2 regions of the Oceanobacillus caeni genome follow, and region 2 is predicted to be linked to the other one. Evidence: riboswitches for the same ligand, from Rfam matches in the RefSeq annotation. Region 2 holds a riboswitch; the other holds the start of a gene.
The links. A riboswitch is a leader RNA that binds a small molecule or an ion and turns the genes downstream of it on or off. The one in region 2 is predicted to bind preQ1.
Positions count from the first base shown of each region.

Region 1 (10,191 bases), on a different contig from region 2:
ATGTCCAACACCAGATAAAAAGGGAAATCTCATTACCGTTGAGATACCTGAACTTCGTAAGCCAGAAGGACACTTTTATGTGACATCAAGACGTGGAAAACAATTTAATTCTATGATTTATCATGAAACGGACCCATTTAACGATGCAGACCGCTATGATCTCCTTCTAAATGAAAAAGATGCAGCAGCATTAGGTATAAAAGAAGGCGATCCTGTTGTCGCTTTTAATCAATATGGTACATTTCATGGCCGTGCAAAATTTGTAGAAATTAAAACAGGAAATGTTGAAGTACACTGGCCAGAAGGAAATGCACTGATACCTAAAGGTGTCTACGAAAAATATGCAGGGATACCGGAATACAATACGGCTGTTATCTTGGAGAAGGCGGAAACATATTTTGCACATAAAGATACGAAATATGCAGAAAAGAGAGTAGAGGAGCTTGAGATGGATTAGGTTAGGTGAAATAAAATGAATAATAAGAAGGAGAATGGGTGGGAGGTCATACGATTTAATGGAGATTCAAAGTCCACCCAGCAAGAAGAGGTTGCAATCGAAAAGCCTTTTACCATTATGCTCAATGGGGAGGAGTTTGCGACTATTGTATGTACGCCAACGGATCTACAGGATCTCATCGTTGGATTTCTTGCGGCAGAAGGGGTTATCCGTTTCTATGATGAAATAAAATCAATCTCCATTGATGAGAAACTTGGATTTTCCTACATTCAATTAATAAAGAATTTAGACGGTTTACAATTGGATCACTCCAAACGGTTCATCGGTTCTTGTTGTGGAAAAAGTCGACAATTTTATTTTAAAAACGATATTAGGACAGCAAAGACCATTATGAGTCAACTAATAATCTCAGTGAGACATTGTTTCCAATTAATGAATGCACTTCAAACAAAATCCAAACAATTTATTAAAACGGGCGGAGTGCACAATGCTGCACTAGCAACACAGGATGAAATTATTACCATCCGTTCTGATATTGGTAGACATAATGCGTTAGATAAGCTATATGGGCATGTTATCCAAAATAAAATTAGGCTTGGTGATAAATTAGTTGTTTTTAGTGGTAGAATTTCTTCAGAAGTATTACTGAAGGTTTCTAAAATGGGAGTGGGAATCCTTATTTCTAAATCAGCACCGACTGATCTCGCATTACAACTAGCAGATGATTTAGGTATTACAACCATTGGTTTTGCACGTGGAAATCGATTAAACATTTATACGCACCCTCATCGAATTATGGAAGCAAAAAATACGTGAAGAAGCCTAATTGGTGCTTTTCCAAAAGACGGAGAAGCGCCCTTTTTGTGAATTTATTAACGGGCAGTTTAACGAAAAAAGTAACCAAGCAACAATAATTTAATACTTACCATTCCAATAAGGAAAAAACGAGTGCTCCTTGCATTTAAAGGTAAATTATTTAACAAGATGTAGAATAAAATGGGGAAATCCTCCTTAATGAAGGATTTCCCTATCATTTTTAATCGATGATTGGTGAAGTCAAAATAATCATTGCGAATGATAATAAAATTAAATAAATTAAAGAATAACGTAAATTCATCTGTGCCCATTTCTTCACATCTTTAGCTCGTGGTCCTTTCAACGCAAGAATAATCCAACCAATGGTTAAGAAAACAGCAAAGACAAGGAAAAACCAGCCTAAAGAAGTAGTTAAAAAGAATGGGAATGGTAACAATGCAATAACATAAATTATAATTTGTCGAATGGTGACATCAACACCGTAAACAACTGGTAGCATAGGTACACCGGCACGTGTATAATCTTCCAACCTTTTTATAGAGATTGCGAATGTATGTGGAACTTGCCAAATGAAAAGAATACAGAAAAAAACGATTGGAACGATGTGACTTGCTGGCGCTATTGCTGCCCAACCAATTAAAGGTGTAAATGCTCCGGAAACACTACCTACTATTGTATTCAAAGTAAATTTTCGTTTTGTCCAAAATGTATAAAGAACAACATAGACAAACCAGCCTAAAAATGAATAAATAGCTGCTTCAAGTGTTGTAAATAGCATGAAAACTAGTCCAATGATCGATGTGATGATTCCCGACCATAAAACTGCTTTTAAAGAAAAATTCCCATTAACTGTCGGTCTATTTTGTGTACGAACCATTTTTCTATCCAAATCGACTTCATACCAATTGTTGAGAATTAACGCTCCAGAAATGACAAGTGTACTGCCAAACATGGTTAATAGAAAAAGGCCCCAATGATCAATAAATTGTTCCCCATTAAAATAAAGTGCTAACCAATAGGCTGTAAATACAGGCAGTACATTGGCTACTAACACTTTACCTTTTAATAAATATTTGATATCAATTAATAAGCTAAGGAATTTAGAAGAGCTCCCCGCTGTTGTCTCCGATAGTAATTGTCCGTTTTTCATAAATATCCCCTATTTTTATCGTGTTTAAAGTGAATGAAATAATACAAATACTGTTTAATTATACCATGAAAGATTTATCCTATTGTGACCAAAATTTGAAATAATCGTTTCAAAAAGTTAATGGAACTTTTTAAAAACGAGGGGGAATTAAAATAAAATTATTTTTCGCCACATTACTTATATTGTTCGGTGCATTTTTGATCGGGCTAAGGACAGTACCGTTAATGTAAACGATGAGTACAGTAGGATATAATAGTACAAGTATGAAATAGTATGAAAGAGAGTTGATTTTGATATGGATACTCAAGTAACTACGAAATTTAAAATATATAAGTCAGCAAATGAGGTGTTTGAGGCTTAAAAAAAGATGACCCTGAAATAGTGAATAAAATGTTAGGACAAAAAGAAGGTTGGGTATATGTGTTATCTTGTTTAAAGGGCTATTTAGAAAATGGAGTTAATAATTTGAGAGCATCACTAATTCATTAGTAAACCAACTAAAAAATAGTCATTTAGTTTTTTTAGAAACAAATATGTTAGTATAAAGTTATCAGGAAATTAAGCTAATTAGCAGAATGTATTCGTTGCCTAGTTTTTTACATTTTGCGGAAGATTACAAGAACTAAGTAGATTAGGTATATTAAACGTCAATACATAAATATAATAAAATAAAGAATAGGAAAAGGGGGATTGAAAATGGATGTAAGAGAACCAATTGGCAAATTACAAGTTCCCGAAAAAGTAACTTTCGAAAATATTCAAGAATGGTTAAAGCAAATCGAAACATACACGATTCGATTAAGAGAAACAGTCGACTCATTAAGTGATGAGGAATTAAGCAAAACTTATCGTGATGGTAGCTGGACAGTTCGTCAATTAGTTCATCATATTGCTGATTCTCAGTTGAACATGTATCAACGTTTGAAACTGGCTTTAACGGAAGAGAGTCCAACAGTACCAGCTTTTGATGAAGAAAAGTGGGCTATTCAACCGGACACAAAACTTCCCGTAGAATGTTCTATAAAAATGTTGGAAGGCATAAATGAGCGCATCGTATCTTTAGGTCACCATTTAACCGAAGAGCAATTAAATCGAACTTTTGTTCATCAGGAAAATGGTCCAATAACGGTTGCAGCAAAAGTTGCAAAATTAGCATGGCATGAAGAACATCACTTAGCCCATATAAAAATCGCATTATCAAAATAACATACTATTCATGGAATTGGTTTATCAAATCTCGATAAGCCAATTTTTTGAAATCAAGAAAGAAAATTGATAGTTTCTATGAAATAATAAAAACTGGAAATTAAACTGCACTACAATGATGTTATCGTATATGTTTCGGCAATCCATCTCTGAAACACAATAATATAAAATATAAATTACGCTTTATATGTAAAGAAAAGTTGTTTTAATAATTTTCTTATCCGGCTCCAGTGCCCAGCGACTTCCGAGACACAAAACGGGCGCCTAAGCCTTTGTTCTTATTGGAGTGATTTTTATGTGTGAATTGAATAGCTTATTTCGTAAAAGAATCGGTATTTCCCAAAACAAGAATATTACTTTTGAAAAGTTGGATTATATTCTTGAACAAACGGCAATAAATATCCCTTTTGAGAATTTATGTATTATGGAGAATAAAATAAGTGATATCAATAAAGAAAACTTAATTAATAAAATACTAGTCAATAAAGAGGGAGGTCTTTGTTATGAATTAAATTCGATTTTCTACTTTTTCTTAATCGAAAATGGATTTGACGCATCCCTAGTACGTGGAGTGATTTACGATAATATCAATGAAACGTATTCAACCATTGGAAGGACTCATGTTGCAATTCTTGTAACCCACAAGAACCAAACATACTTAATAGATACTGGATTTGGAGGAAATTTACCATTAAAACCCGTTCCTATCACTGGGGAACCTGTCACATCCAATAATGGAGAATTTCGAGTGAATAAAGGGGATAGTGAGTTTGGGAATTATGCACTTGAAATGAAATTAAAACATAAGGACACGAATTGGAAAATTGGATATGCTTTCGATTCTAAGAAGCTTATCAACGATGTATCAGAATTTAATGAAATTCAAACAATCATCGCCAAGCACCAAGAATCTCCATTTAACAAAAAGCCTTTAATCACTCGACTGACTTCTACGGGGAATTTAACTTTAACCGATACTTCCTTCACACAATGGATAGATGGAATAGATACAAAAGAGGAAATCGATCATGCTAAGTTTAAAGAACTATTGAAAAAGCATTTCGGGATATAATTTAAGTAATAAAAGGCTACCTCACCAATGGATGATTAATAGTAGCCTAATGGAGGAGTGGATCTATTTCGTTTAATCTATTGTATTTTCAGACGTTTGAGCTTTATGTCCTTTTATAATACGGTAGAATCCGATTACTAACAATGGTAGTCCAAATACAACTAACATGGCATATCCTAGGATTGTATAACCAGTTCCAACAAGGTCATTGATTCCGACACTGGACAGCATGGCGGAAAGGACAAGGATAATAATTGCAATGATACCGTTCATTCGCCTAGTCATTGGCTGCTTTCCAACTTCTTTAAGATTAGAGTTGATCCGGTTGATAAAGGCGTGAATCAGCCCTGTTGCGGTTTCAATCAAGGTCCAGCCAACGACAACACCAAATATGATGGCAATCCATACGCCATATCCATTAAGCATATGCAGCCATGGGACCTCCGCATTAAATACTTGTTCATTCGGATAATAGCCCATCAGAGCAACGTAAGTCAAAAACCACGGAACGGTCATCATTGTCCCAGCAATGATGGCACTAATTAACGTATCTTTCATTGTTTTTTGCCTACGGAGTGTAAATAATGCTGCTGGATAAACAGCAAGGTTGTAACCAACATAGATAATACCTGCCCAAAATACAGATCCCATTGAAAAGTTAGTAACAAAGCTTGTATCACCTGATGCAAAGACTTCTTTGATTTCCCCCGATGTCGATGAAATGACAAGGATGGCAAAAAGAATGTAAGCACTAAATAATGCAATAGTACCAATCGTTTTAAAGCGTTCAATTATATTTGCACCGTAGAAGTTTAAAAGTCCAGCGATAATGGCAATAATCGCGACTCCTATCCAATAATTTAGTCCAAGAGTGCTGTGAAGGATAGATCCGGTTGCAGCGATAACGATAGAAATCATTAAAACAGCCAGTAACAAATAAATAATATCAAATAAAAACCAAAAAGGACCTAAAAGCCGTTTTACCATACTTCGATAGTCATACGCTCGAAATCTACGTGCGATTTCAAACATTAAAAATGCCATTAACGCAAATCCGATTATAATAATTACTCCCGCAATCCAGCCATACGCACCAAATCTAGCCCCATATTGAACCACCTCTCGTCCAGTTGCATATCCACCTCCTATTAACGTGGACTGTAGGACGATTCCGGGCACCATGTATCTGCCAAATGCCCCTTCAAAAAAGCCTCTATTTTCTTTACTTGCCACTATACTCGCCCCAATCATTCTGTTTTTAGAAAATTATTAATATTTATGTAGGAAAGGGGACGGTTATGACTTGTATATTTTTTGATGTTATAAACTTTCTCGAAAATAGAAGTAGCCTTGATGCATATTATCATCAAGGCTACTCCGATTTTTGAATGGCTTATTTGCTTTTTATAAGGATTAAAAAGGGTGTTTGGAATCCATTAACATCCACACCATTTTACTCATGTTTGAAAATGCTCATGATTGCTTGAGAAATTTCAATTCCCTGAAACGTGAAAAGTGTTAAAGCTGTTACAGAGAATAACCCCATCATAATAAATCTCATCCACATTATTTTATCCTCCTTTGAATTAGAAATATAAAGGTTTCTTATTCAAAGGAATGATCACATAGTTTAATTGATAAAATATGGGTGTAAATAATATTTTTCTCCTTATAGGGATAATTAAAAAGTTCAGGGACTGATTAAGAACCATGTGTATTAAAGTAATAGATATTAGAGTAATGAAGTGTACAATTTTATCTGTACCACCATTATCAATGGATAAATGTTCAACTGAAATGCTGTTTTCCATAATACTGTTTTGATCTGTATTAGCATGATTGTGATCATGTATCAAAAATAACTGAGAAAAGGGGAGAAAAAGTAAAAGAATCATTACAGCTATATGCTTACCCATCATCTTCACCACCTCTAAAGGGTCACTACTATATGCAAAAATAAAAAATCTTAGCATCATATATAATTATTATTTTATACAGCTAAGTACTTGTATTATTCATATTCAATTTAATTTTATTATTTATTATGCTATTTTATCATATTTATGATTTTTATGGTAACGTAGCTATCATAAGTAAATATATATTGGCCATAAAGAACTCTTCAAAGATATAAGACCACTGAAAAAACCCCTAAAAAATAGCCTTAGAAAAAGAAATAAAAACCACTTATTCATTCTATTTTAGGTTCTTTGTCGTATAAGTGACCGTTTGCTACGTTTGAACCGAATTTCGGGCACTCATTGAGATAGTAATTGTTTTTCGAATGCTGAGAAAAAAACAGATTCTCCCCATAAAAAAAGCATACCAATCTCCTTGAATTTGGTATGCTATCTGACCTAATAAAAGCAACGCGCTAAAACTCCTATGCTTCCTCATCATCTTCCAAAGATATAAACGGATTTTTTAATCTGTCTACCTTTAGGGGAGCATATCTAGCTCATTTATTATTTGTAAAAATACTACTTAAACTTCACCTGAATTTATCCCACCGTAATACGTCTTGCTCTCACCACATACACTTGATTTAGAACAAGAGCTCCAATTAACTGGATAACTGTTTTTGCAATAACCTGCCCTAAAATCGCTGCTGGCACAGCTTCCCATGGGATAAATCCTGCACCGATTGGACTTAATCCAACGATAACGAAAACAACGGAATCTAGTAATCCACCAACAATTCCGCTATAAAATACACGCCATGCGATTGGTAGTTTTAATCTAGTATAAATCTCTGTATCTGCTGTTTCAGAAATAATAAAGGAAAGTGCGGAGGCTGCGACAATCATTAGGGTATCGCCAAGTAAAGAGGACACCGCACCGGATAAGATTAATGCTGTCAAGATAAATAAATAGGTCTTTTTTCTTCCGTACTTGTTTTGCACCAAGTCACGAAATATAAAGGTCGCACCTATTAAAAATGTTCCCATTGGAATGATGAAAATACCAATCTCGAGGGGCATGATTGCCGCGGTTATCACGTTTGCCGTGACAATGGAAATTAAATATAAAAAAACGCGCAACATATTATTTCTCTCCCTTGGCCAGTAAGTATTGCTCTAAACCATGATTACGGAGCTTACACGCTGGACACTCGCCACAACCATCAGCCTTTATTCCGTTATAACATGTTAAGGTTTTTTTCCGGATGAAATCCATTACACCTAACTCATCAGAAAGCCTCCAAACATCCCTTTTATCCAACCACATTAGGGGAGTATGGATAACAAAACCCTCATCCATTGCTAGATTCAATGTCACATTTAATGATTTGATAAAACTATCTCGGCAATCTGGATAGCCACTAAAATCTGTTTCACTAACTCCTGTCACAAGATGCCTTGCACCAACTTGCTTTGCTAACACACCAGCGAAGGATAGAAAAAGTAAATTTCTCCCTGGTACAAAAGTGTTTGGAAGCCTAGTTCCATCACCATCAGCTATCTCCATATCGTCCCGTGTTAAAGCATTGGGTGCTAATTGATGTAGAAGCGACATATCTAAAATATGGTGTTTGACACCGAGATCTTCTGCAATTTCTTTGGCGCATTCGATTTCTAATTGATGTCGTTGGCCATAATCAAAGGTAACTGTTTCGACCTCTTTAAATTGTTCTTTTGCCCAGAATAAACAGGTCGTACTGTCCTGCCCTCCGCTAAAAACAACAATGGCTTTATTCTTTTCCATGTAAAAACTCCTTTTCAAAAAGAAAAAACAACACTAAGATGGGTTGTTTTCTTAGTTTTTTATAGAGGGTAGCTAGAACCTCTACCTATTTAACGATTATCTATATTTTCCGGATTAAGATCATGATTCATCAAGCGATGCATAGCCATTTCCTCATACTTTGTCCCTGGTTTTCCATAATTACACCAAGGGTCAATAGAAATACCGCCACGAGGAGTGAATTTACCCCAAACCTCAATATAACGTGGATCAAGTAATTCAATTAGATCATTCATAATGATATTCACACAATCCTCATGAAAATCTCCATGATTTCTGAAACTAAATAAATATAATTTCAATGATTTACTTTCTACAATCTTTTGATCAGGTATGTACGAAATATACATCGTCGCAAAATCAGGTTGCCCTGTAATCGGACATAAACTAGTAAACTCTGGACAATTGAATTTTACAAAATAATCCCGATTAGAATGGATGTTATTTACGGATTCTAATACTTCAGGTGTATAGTCCGTTGCGTAATTCGTTTCCTTATTACCAAGTAGAGTTAAATCCTTCAAACCTTGTTTCTCGCTTCTTCCAGACATAAAAAAACCTCCCTGTAATGTTTCCGAACACTACGGAGAGGTCATAGCAAACTATGATTCTAACAAAAAAGCCACATCCAATTATGGACATGGCGAATTGTCATTGTATCCATAGTTTTTTATAGAGGGTTTCAGCTATGAACCTCTTCCGATCAGTTGTTCAATTCTTACTTATCATAACCTTAGAAGGGAGATTATGTCAATATGGTTTATTTGTTCGGTTGCTTTTTCGGTCATGATGAAACCAAGGGGAGCTCACTTTAAATTCGCATCAGGGGTTATTGAATTAGTCGAAAAAACATTATAATATGAATAATATCAATTTATATAAATATTATTATAAATTAAATAAATTGAAAAATGGTGTAAAACTTACAAGGTGAGAGGGGCAGCAAAATGGAAACCGTACTAAATGCTTTAAAAAGAAAACTATCTGACGAGCAAATTACGACGAATCAAACGGTAAGAGAATTACATAGCAGGGATGAAACATATCATCAAACAAGTCTTCCAGATGTGGTGGTATATCCAAAATCGACAAAGGATGTAAGCCATATTATGGAGGTTGCACAAGAGTTTAAGATTCCAATAACACCATTTGGAGTTGGGACCAGTTTAGAAGGACATGTTATTCCATATCAACATGGCATCTCCATTGATTTTTCTTTGATGAATAAAATTATTGAAATAAAGGAAAGTGACTTACTTGTCACGGTTCAGCCTGGTGTGACTAGAGAACAATTGAATAAAGAACTCAAAAAGTATGGGTTATTCTTCTCGGTCGATCCAGGTGCAAATGCAACTATCGGAGGAATGGCGGCTACGAATGCTAGTGGAACTACGACAGTAAAGTATGGGGTGATGCGCGATCAGGTGCGTGATATCGAAGTGGTTCTTGCCGATGGAAGTGTGATACATACAGGGAGTTTAGCAGCTAAATCTGCATCGGGTTATCATTTAAATGGATTATTTGTTGGTTCAGAGGGAACGCTTGGCTGTTTCACGGAGATAACATTACAAGTATATGGCATTCCAGAACATATGGTTGCTGCTCGTGCAACATTCCCAAGTTTCACTCATGCAATTGATGCTGTTACTTCGATTATCCATGCAGGGGTACCGATTGCACGAGTGGAATTTGTGGATGAGGCTTCAATGATTCAAATTAATAAATTTAGTGAAACAGATTATCCAG
Region 1 covers NZ_JBHTKV010000021.1:13,146-23,336, reverse strand. Annotated here, with positions in the region: gene ACFQ18_RS13795 (FdhF/YdeP family oxidoreductase) at 1-457, shown strand, start outside; gene fdhD (formate dehydrogenase accessory sulfurtransferase FdhD) at 473-1,273, shown strand; gene cyoE (heme o synthase) at 1,494-2,423, opposite strand; gene ACFQ18_RS13780 (YfiT family bacillithiol transferase) at 3,120-3,629, shown strand; gene ACFQ18_RS13775 (arylamine N-acetyltransferase family protein) at 3,925-4,701, shown strand; gene ACFQ18_RS13770 (YkvI family membrane protein) at 4,774-5,934, opposite strand; gene ACFQ18_RS13765 (hypothetical protein) at 6,288-6,617, opposite strand; gene ACFQ18_RS13760 (VUT family protein) at 7,203-7,742, opposite strand; gene queC (7-cyano-7-deazaguanine synthase QueC) at 7,747-8,406, opposite strand; PreQ1 riboswitch class I at 8,452-8,494, opposite strand; gene queF (preQ(1) synthase) at 8,496-8,996, opposite strand; PreQ1 riboswitch class I at 9,102-9,148, opposite strand; gene ACFQ18_RS13745 (FAD-binding oxidoreductase) at 9,393-10,191, shown strand, end outside.
Region 1: another riboswitch for preQ1. It lies ahead of queF (preQ(1) synthase); the one in region 2 lies ahead of ACFQ18_RS15590 (QueT transporter family protein).

Region 2 (10,191 bases):
ATGATTAGCTAAGTAGAATATAGCACCGACTCCGTGTTCTTTTATTTTTTTCATTGATTGTTTTAACTGAAATCCACAATCACAACGTTTACTTCCAAAAATATCACCAGTATGACAAATGGAATGCATACGGATTAACGCATCATCTGCATTTTTGAAGTCTCCATAGACAAGTACACTTGATTGTTGATATTCTGCAAGATTGGATGACGAAAGATTTTCAATGATACGTTCATAATCCTCCGTTACCTCATCATAATTTAACCAACAATACCATTGAAATTCGACTGTTTCATTATATAAGTTAACCGGAAGGCGAATTGGCCCTACTAAGTAAATGGCACGATCTTCTTCCGTTTGGATTAGTTTAATTTTATCTTTTAAAATCGAAAATACTTCAGATTTTAATTTGATATTTCCCATGGTTTCCACTCCTTTTCGTAACTCCTTTTACTTAGTATAGTTAAAAAGGAGAGGTTCATCAATTTTATTTTCTTATAAAAAGGAAGAATGAATGTGTTGATTAAGAAATATGAATGAATAATGAAGCGATTTATTTTTGACGGATAAGAGTAAACTTCTTATCCTGCATAAGTGAACTTGGGCATTCACCGACCTGTTGTAGAGGGTAATTGCTGATATCCCAGTCCTGATTGCCGATATTCCGGTCATGACCACTGATATCTTGAATGCCAAGTTTTCAAGGAAAGGGGGATTGATTTTTGATGAGCCAAAAATCAATCGAAATTATTCAACAAACTGAAAAATATGGTGCGAATAACTATCACCCACTTCCTATTGTAGTTTCCGAAGCGGAAGGTGTTTGGGTAAAGGACCCAGAAGGAAAAAAATATTTGGATATGTTAAGTGCATATTCAGCAGTGAACCAGGGGCATAGGCATCCTAAAATAGTGGAGGCTTTAAAGAGACAGGTGGATAAAGTCACATTAACCTCAAGAGCGTTCCATAATGATCAACTTGGTCCTTGGTATGAGGTCGTTTCTCGGTTAACAAAAAAAGATCTAGTACTGCCAATGAATACAGGTGTAGAAGCGGTAGAAACGGCAATTAAAGCGGCAAGGCGATGGGCATATGAGGTGAAGGGTGTTACAGATGGTAAAGCGGAAATTATTGTTTGTGAAGGTAATTTTCATGGCCGTACGATGACGGCAGTATCTTTATCCTCTGAAGATGAATATAAACGTGGCTTTGGCCCCATGCTGCCTGGAATTAAATTAACCCCATATGGAGATTCTGAATCGTTAAAGGAATCAATCACGGAGAATACGGCAGCTTTTCTCTTAGAACCCATTCAAGGGGAAGCAGGTATTAGAATTCCACCAGATGGTTTCTTGAGAGAAGCTTATGAGATTTGCAAGGAAAGAAATGTACTATTTATTGCAGATGAAATCCAGGCTGGACTTGGAAGAACTGGTAAATGGTTTGCTTGTGATTGGGAAAATGTCCAACCTGATATGTATATATTAGGCAAGGCATTAGGTGGTGGTGTTTTTCCGATTTCTTGTGTCGCAGCAAATAAAGATATTTTGGGAGTATTTAACCCAGGTTCACATGGTTCGACATTTGGGGGAAATCCTTTAGCTTGCGCCGTGTCAATAGCCGCTCTTGAAGTAATTAGAGAAGAAAACTTGGTAGATCAATCTTTAAAACTAGGCGATTATTTTAAAGATAAATTGAAACAAATAAAAAGTCCTATTATCAGAGAAGTTCGGGGAAAAGGACTTTTTATTGGTATTGAATTAACAGAATCAGCAAGAAAATATTGTGAAGCTTTAAAGGAAGAAGGATTGCTATGTAAGGAAACACATGAATTTGTTATCCGCTTAGCTCCACCTCTTATTATAAAAAAGGAAGAGCTTGACTTCGCATTAGATAAAATAAAAAAAGTACTATCTATGTAAATATTGGAGGGAATTCCCTTCAATATTTTGTTTTTTTATTTCATAGTAATTCAAGTAACCATACTGAAAAACTTTAATTAATTGAAAGTATCTAGTGTTCTTTATATGTTGAAAATGGTATAATCAATTAACAGAATCTTTAAACCTATAACAATTATTTGTGAAAAGGTGAGCGGAAAAGGGGATTAACATGAATACATATGATAAAAATGAAACATTAGTGTTACATGCTGATAAAGAATGGAGTGAAAAGGAAGGGACGGCTTCACCGGCCATTTATTATTCTGCAACGTTTATGGCAAAAGATGCAGCGGAGTTTGCGGAAATGGCGAATACTCCTAGACATTCTAAGTATTATACGCGTTATGGTAACCCAGTTCATGACCGTGTGATTGAAATTATGGCGGATTTAGAAGGAACGGAAACGGCGCTTGTTACAGGGTCAGGTATGGGAGCTATTTCAACTACACTCTTAGCATTACTTCAAGCGGGTGACCATGTTGTTGCTCAAACGCGACATTATATGGGTACAGCTAAAATATTGGATGAGATGCTAACGAAATTCGGGATAGAGGTTACCGTTGTAGAACAAACCGATGTTCAGGAATTTGAGAAGGCGATTCGCCCTAATACAAAATTAATTATAATTGAAACACCGGCTAATCCAACGCTAATTGTGACAGATTTAGAGGCGGTAGCTAGTCTGGCTAAGCAACATGATATTTTAGTGATGGCGGATAATACATTTGCTTCTCCATTAAATCAACGACCTCATGATTATGGTGTGGATATCATTGTACATAGTGCAACAAAGTATTTAGGTGGGCATCATGATATTGTCGCAGGTGTCGTTTGTACAAGTAATGAGCTTGCAGAGAAAATTTGGAATGTCCATACAGCAATTGGATCTGTATTATCCCCGATGGATGCTTGGCTGCTTTTGAGAGGCTTACGTACATTCCCGATAAGAATGGAGCGTATTAATGAGAATGCGCTTGCGCTAGCTATGTTTTTAGAGGGACAGGAAATGGTAGAGGAAGTATTTTATCCTGGATTGGAAAGTCACCCACAACATGAACTAGCTAAGTCGCAAATGAATGGCTATGGAGCAGTGATTGCCTTTTCCGTTAAAGGTGGCTATAAAGAAACGCAAAAATTTGTTTCTTCGTTAAATCTTACACAACATGCAGTAAGTTTAGGTGGAGTGGAATCATTAGTTGTGCATACTGCTGCCATGTGGGAAGGGGCATTAAATGAGGAGCAAATGAAAACAGCAGGTATCCCTGCCAATTTTGTTCGATTCTCTGTTGGTTTGGAACATATTGAAGACTTGAAAAAAGATGTCCTTCAAGCATTACAGGAGGTATAAATAGACAAGCCGGTATTCGTTTTTAATCTCGAATACCGGCTGTAAAAAAATCAATAAGGTTCCGCGTCACGTCCCTTTTCAACGGCATCCTTCACTGCCTGATGAGCGTCTTCTGCCCCAAGTGGCCGTAATTCTTCTCCTATTTCCATTGTATGGTTAGCCATTTCTTTTGTCTTTTCAGCTATACCTTCTCTTAAACGACGTCCATATTCTTCATCGGCATCTTCCGCTAATGCGATCATTTTATCTTGAATACGTTTGTCACAGATAGATAGGTCATTAACAAGGTTGTTAATTAATTCATCTTTCTCCCATTGCTCGAAGCGGCGATAGGTTTCACCTGCTTGTTTTGTATTATCGTTCCGGTCAATCGATTCGCGGACTAGATTTCCTTCTACTTTCGGTGTATGTTCTTTCCCTAATTGTTTCGCCTCTTGTAAACCTCCTAAAATGGACGGTTCATAATTAACATGTGGGTTTTGACCAGGAGCCTTGTCATCTTCATATCTTAGTTGACCACCTTCCTGGTTTGTTGCGACGCGCTTTTTCGCAGCATTTATTGGTAATTGAAGGTAGTTTGCACCTATTCGATAACGCTGTGTATCGGAATAAGAGAACGTTCTTCCTTGTAACATCTTATCATCAGAAAAGTCAAGTCCATCAACAAGGACGCCGGTACCAAAAGCTGCTTGTTCCACCTCAGTGTGAAAGTTTTCTGGGTTTTTGTTTAATACCATTTTTCCAACTGGTAACCAAGGGAATTGGTCTTCTGGCCAAAGTTTCGTATCATCTAGTGGATCGAAATCTAATTCAGGATGTGGGCCGTCCTCCATAATTTGAACAAAAAGCTCCCATTCTGGATACTCTCCTCGTTCAATTGCTTCATATAAATCTTGTGTTGCGTGACTGAAATTTTTCCCTTGAATCTTTTCAGCCTCTTTTACAGTTAAGTTTTTAATCCCCTGTTTTGGTTCCCAATGGTATTTAACTAATACAGCTTTTCCTTCTTTATTAACCCATTTATACGTATTAACACCGGAGCCTTGCATCATGCGATAGTTTGCTGGAATTCCCCATGGAGAATATACAAACGTAACCATATGGAAGCTTTCCGGTGAGTTTGCACAAAAGTCAAAAAAGCGTTCTGGATCTTGAAGGTTCGTTACTGGATCTGGTCGAAAAGCATGGATCATATCCGGGAATTTCATGGCATCACGGATAAAGAAGATTTTTAAATTATTTCCTACTAAATCCCAGTTACCATCTTCCGTGTAAAATTTAATTGCAAAGCCACGTGGGTCGCGGACGGTTTCAGGAGAATCCTTACCATTTACTACCGTTGAAAATCTTACGAAAACGGGGGTCTGTTTTCCTTTTTCTTGGAAAACCTTTGCTCTTGTATATTTCGATACGGGTTCATCACCGACTGTTCCATATGTTTCAAAATAACCATATGCACCAGCACCACGTGCGTGTACAATTCGTTCTGGAACCTTTTCACGATCGAAATGACTGATTTTTTCTATAAAATCGTAGTTTTCTAAAGTAGCAGGCCCTCTATTTCCTACTGTTCTAATGTTTTGGTTATTGGTGACAGGATGGCCTTGTCTTGTTGTAAGCGTGTCATCATTCTCTATATTCGTTTTGTTATTAGATGAATGTCCGTTTTCCAAGTTAATTCCTCTTTTCTGTAAATATTGAATTTGACGTTTTTATATTTTCCTAAAAACACTAAATTAACCTATATTTTTCGAAGGTTATTCATATGGTGTTACAATAGAGGAATAGTTAACGAAAAGGGGAAGATAAAATGGAAACAACGAAGAAGAAACAGCATATATCACCTGCTAATGATCCGTGGGAAGCATATATGGATGTAGAAGAATTTGGTGAAATGACTTTATCTAATATTGAATTCACTACAACAGTTATGTGTAATATGCGCTGTGCACACTGTGCAGTAGGATATACACTACGACCAAGTGATCCTGATGCACTACCAATTGATTTACTAATAAAAAGACTTGATGAAATACCGCATCTTCGTACGTTAAGTATTACGGGCGGGGAACCGATGATGAATAAGAAATCGGTTAGAAACTATGTGGTGCCGTTATTGTCTTATGCTTCTAGTAGAGGTGTGAAAACACAAATAAATTCTAACTTAACATTGCCATACAATCGCTATGAAGAGATTATTCCGTATTTAGATGTTTTACATATATCCCATAATTGGGGCACGGAAGATGAATTTGCGGAAACAGGATTTGCATTAATGGAACGGAAGCCTTCATTGGATAATCGGAAAAAATACTTCGAACGAATGGTGGAAAACTCTAAACGTTTGGCTAATGAAGGGGTTCTGGTTGCAGCGGAAACTATGCTAAATAAACGAACCTTTCCTTACTTAGAACAAATCCATGATCATGTAAATGAGATGGGGTGTGGTCGTCATGAAATTCATCCGATGTATCCAGTTGATTTTGCTAGTAATCTAGAAATCTTAAGTTTAGATGAAATTCGAACAGGGATTAAACGTTTATTAGATCATCGGAATAAAGATATGTGGATGTTGTTTGGAACATTACCATTCTATGCTTGTAGTTCAAATCAAGAAGATTTAGCACTACTTGAAAGATTGTATAAAGAAGAAAATGTTTCTTTACGCAATGATCCGGATGGAAGGTCAAGGTTGAACGTAAATATTTTTACGGGTGAGATCATTGTTACGGATTTTGGAGATGATGAACCATCCTTAGGTAATATACAAAATACAACCTTACCAGAAGCTTATAAAAGATGGATGGGAACAAAAACGGCAAAAAGTTTAAATTGCCATTGTCCCGCAGTAAAATGTTTGGGCCCTAACATTTTAGTTAAAAATGCCTACTATAAAGACGTTGATTTTACAAAAAGGGAAGCAAAGATAAGCCGATCATAGAAGAAGTGAGAATAATTTCTAAGAAGATCCTATAGGTTATTTTCCTTATGACGGAATCCGGGGGTATATGTTATGATATTGCTATTAATCCTAGGAGGTAATAAACATATATGACTTGGGAGCACTTTATATCATATAGTCATTTAATGGAATTAGGAATAGCTATAGGTATCTTCCTGTTATTTATTTTATTCAGGAAATTATTCACGAAGTATGTTTTTAGAATCGTCATGAGAATTGTAAGAAAGACGAAGATTAATGCTTTGTCTAATATATTCCTTGCATTTCAAAAACCTATGGAATGGTTTTTTACATTGTTAGGTTTTTATTTTGCTATTTCGTACTATCCGTATATCCATGGAAGTTTCTTAAATGAATTTATTAGTGCGGCATTCATAGTTCTTGTCACTTGGGGATTAGTTAGTTTATCCTCATCGTCATCCAATTTATTTAGGAAAATTAATGAAAAAACAGATATTAACATAGATGAGATATTAATACCATTATTATCTAGAACATTACAGTTTATTATTGTCGCGATTGCCGCTACAATTATCCTTCAGCAATTTGGTTATAGTATTGAAGGACTTATAGCTGGGCTTGGGTTAGGTGGACTTGCAATCTCTTTAGCTGCTAAAGATGCTTTAGCTAATTTTCTTGGTGGAATTGTTATTATTTCTGAGAAGCCTTTTACGATTGGGGATTGGATTTTGACACCGAGTGTAGAGGGAACAGTAGAAGATATTTCCTTCCGTAGTACAAAAATACGAACCTTTGCAGATGCGTTGGTTTCCGTTCCTAATAATCAATTAGCAAATGAGTCAATCACAAACTGGAGTAAAATGAATAAACGCCGAATTACTTTTAATCTTTCGTTAGATTATGAAACATCAAGAGAAAAAATGGAATCCATTATACAACGAATCGAAAATCTATTAAAAAATCACCCAGATATTCATCAAGAAACCATATTTGTAAGGTTTGATGAGTATAAGGAAAGTAGTTTGGACATTCTTTTGTATTTCTTTACGAAGACAACAGTCTGGGGAGAGTATTTAAAAGTGAAAGAGGAAATAAATTACCAAATTCTTGATATTGTAAGAGAAGAAGGAGCGGAATTTGCTTACCCTACAAGAAAACTATATATAGAGAACGATTCGTCTGATGATTCAGAGCATCTATTGCAAGTTAGACAAGAGTCTTAAGTAAAGAAGGAGTTCATGGGGACTCCTTCTTTACTCTTTAGATAATAGTTTCAAATCTAATATTTCGCATGGTATGTTTTCATAGCTTTTTACTATGCCATGTTTCGTAATTAAATCCTTAGCCACTTTCTTCTGCATAATTTTTATAGTTAGCTCGGTTTCAAATGGAAATGGATCCATATAAATCGTATTGTCCGCCTTCCATTCTGGCCAAATAATCTGGCTATTCCCTTTATCAATAAAGGGTACTGGAATTCCGTTTTTATAAAAGAAATGGAATTCCTCCTTTTTAACACCGGGTTTATTTATACAAAAGAACAGGGAGAGACTATCTGTAAACTTTAGTAATTCATAATGGAAGTCAAATAAGTTCACATCAAAATCTTTCATCGAGTGAATGATTTCCTGTTGTCTTTTTCGTTCTTGTGCCACAAAGGAATCTGCGTATGGAGAAGATTCTTGGGTCATAAAGTTTGTATAATGCATACTACATAATAAGGCTGCATACGTATCTATTTTTTCAACTTCATTTATTCCGTGTGTATAAATGATGGTCTTCGGAGCTAAGGGGTAACTCGTAAAATCATACGGTGCTTTTAGCTGATCATTCCATACTGGTTGCTTATCAAAGTACTTCCAACCATAGTCATGAAGTGTGATTGCTGTTACAACCGAATCCATAAGCGTGTTACTTAATAATAGTTCTTTTTTCCAATACTTTATTAATTCACCAGATACAATGGCATGGTTGTCTTGCTCAATCATTATAAAATGATCTGTTTCTTCTCTAACAATCATAACTAGCGCCTCCTTGTATAAATATTATGTAAGTATATAAAAAAACTTCACGAATTAGTAAGTTAATCGTGAAGTTTTTATTATGGTATATCCCTTTATCCTATCTAAACGGGTAGTAAGACTCCCAATGACGGAAATCTTCTTTATATGATTTTATCAAAATGTACTTGTTTATTTAAAGTATACATAATTGGAATACCAATAGCCAAAACAACGATTTCTCCAATGGCTGTAGTTACCCAAGAAAATAGGAAAGGTAATCCCAATGCTAAGTATAATTCTAATGCGACAATGAACATGTTAAAACTGAAAATGATTGCATTGGCTGCTAGTAAAAGTAGCGTGTTTTTCGTGTATTTAGAAAGTAGAATAATAAGTCCTAAAGATATTGCCGAATGCGCGACACCAAATACAATATCATACAGTCGCATTGGTGAGAAAAATAGATTGGTTAAAAATACACCAAATATAATACCGAAAAAGAACTTTTTATTAAATACGACGAGATGATTAAACATCTCAGGTACACGAAATTGGACATTCGTAAAGCCAAATGGTTGTATAAGTGCTGATACAGCTATATACATTGCAGCCAAAACGCCATTTGCAGTTAACGTTTTTATATTCATTTCCATCTCTCCTTAGTTTTTTTACGTGGGAGGCTTTCGAACCACGGATTTTATACAATAGAATCTATCATAGCAAAGTTTATAATGATTCACAATGGAAATATTAGTAATCTTTAGGGATTTGGTTGGTAGATTTTAAGGGAATTTAACATAGAAATGGAGGAAAAGTTATAGTAAGATAAAAAAATGGGGTGAGAATATTTGGAATATTTATTGTTAATAATAGGTTTTGGTCTTTTGATTAAGGGAGCAGACTATTTTGTAGATGGTGCATCCAATATAGCAAGGTTACTTAAAATTCCTTCAATATTAATCGGGCTTACGATCGTCGCTATTGGTACAAGTTCCCCAGAGGCAACGGTAAGTATTATAGCAGCATTGGAAGGAAATGCTGATGTAGCTCTAGGTAATGTTATTGGTAGTAATATTTTTAATCTAACAGCTGTTGTTGGTATTGCTGCACTTATATATCCTTTGAAAGTAGAAACAGAAACGATACGTAAGGAAATCCCTTTTACGTTACTAGCCAGCACTGTATTATTAGTTGTTATGAGTGACGTCGTGTTAGAGGGATTAAGTGCTAATTTTATCACTCGTAGTGATGGATTGGTTTTCCTATTATTTCTTGCAATCTTTATGTACTATGTTATCGAACTTGCATTTAAGAGTAGAGAGAACATGAAGAATGAATCAATCCCCGAGGATGTGACATGGGGGAAGAATATATTCATAACTTTATTAGGTTTAATAGGCATTATTTTTGGAGGGGACCTAGTTGTTTCCAATGCAACGGAAATTGCTTACCAATGGGGAATGAGTGAAACATTAGTTGGATTGACAATTGTAGCGATTGGAACCTCTTTACCGGAATTGGTTACTTCTATTACTGCCGCTCTGAAAAAAGAAAGTGAAATTGCTCTAGGTAATATTGTTGGAAGTAATATCTTTAATATATTATTTGTGTTAGGAGCCGCTTCTGCTATAACTCCTCTTGCGGTGGATAATAAAGTATTTATAGATGTTATGATGATGATGGTCTTAACTCTGCTTTTATTAGTTTTTTCGAGAACCAATTTTAGAATAGGTAAGAGGGAAGGTCTTATATTAGCTATTTTTTATGTCGTTTACCTAGCTTATATTATATTAAGGAATTAAAAAATGCCGTGCACTAGCACGGCGTATCTAATTCCTATGTTGATTTTTTCACCCTGTACTATGCAGGGAAAAAAAGTTTTTGAAGTATCTACCTTTTTGGATCATCGTGTTTTATTTTAGTTCTTCACTTTTCTTGCCAACACGCTTTAATACATCGATTATTATTTTCTTT
Region 2 covers NZ_JBHTKV010000030.1:2,516-12,706, reverse strand. Annotated here, with positions in the region: gene ACFQ18_RS15625 (GTP cyclohydrolase II) at 1-423, opposite strand, end outside; gene ACFQ18_RS15620 (ornithine--oxo-acid transaminase) at 726-1,922, shown strand; gene ACFQ18_RS15615 (trans-sulfuration enzyme family protein) at 2,113-3,291, shown strand; gene ACFQ18_RS15610 (catalase) at 3,342-4,964, opposite strand; gene yfkAB (radical SAM/CxCxxxxC motif protein YfkAB) at 5,102-6,232, shown strand; gene ACFQ18_RS15600 (mechanosensitive ion channel family protein) at 6,343-7,437, shown strand; gene ACFQ18_RS15595 (DUF3891 family protein) at 7,468-8,235, opposite strand; gene ACFQ18_RS15590 (QueT transporter family protein) at 8,379-8,864, opposite strand; PreQ1 riboswitch class I at 8,871-8,915, opposite strand; gene ACFQ18_RS15585 (calcium/sodium antiporter) at 9,066-10,019, shown strand; gene ACFQ18_RS15580 (MarR family winged helix-turn-helix transcriptional regulator) at 10,131-10,191, opposite strand, start outside.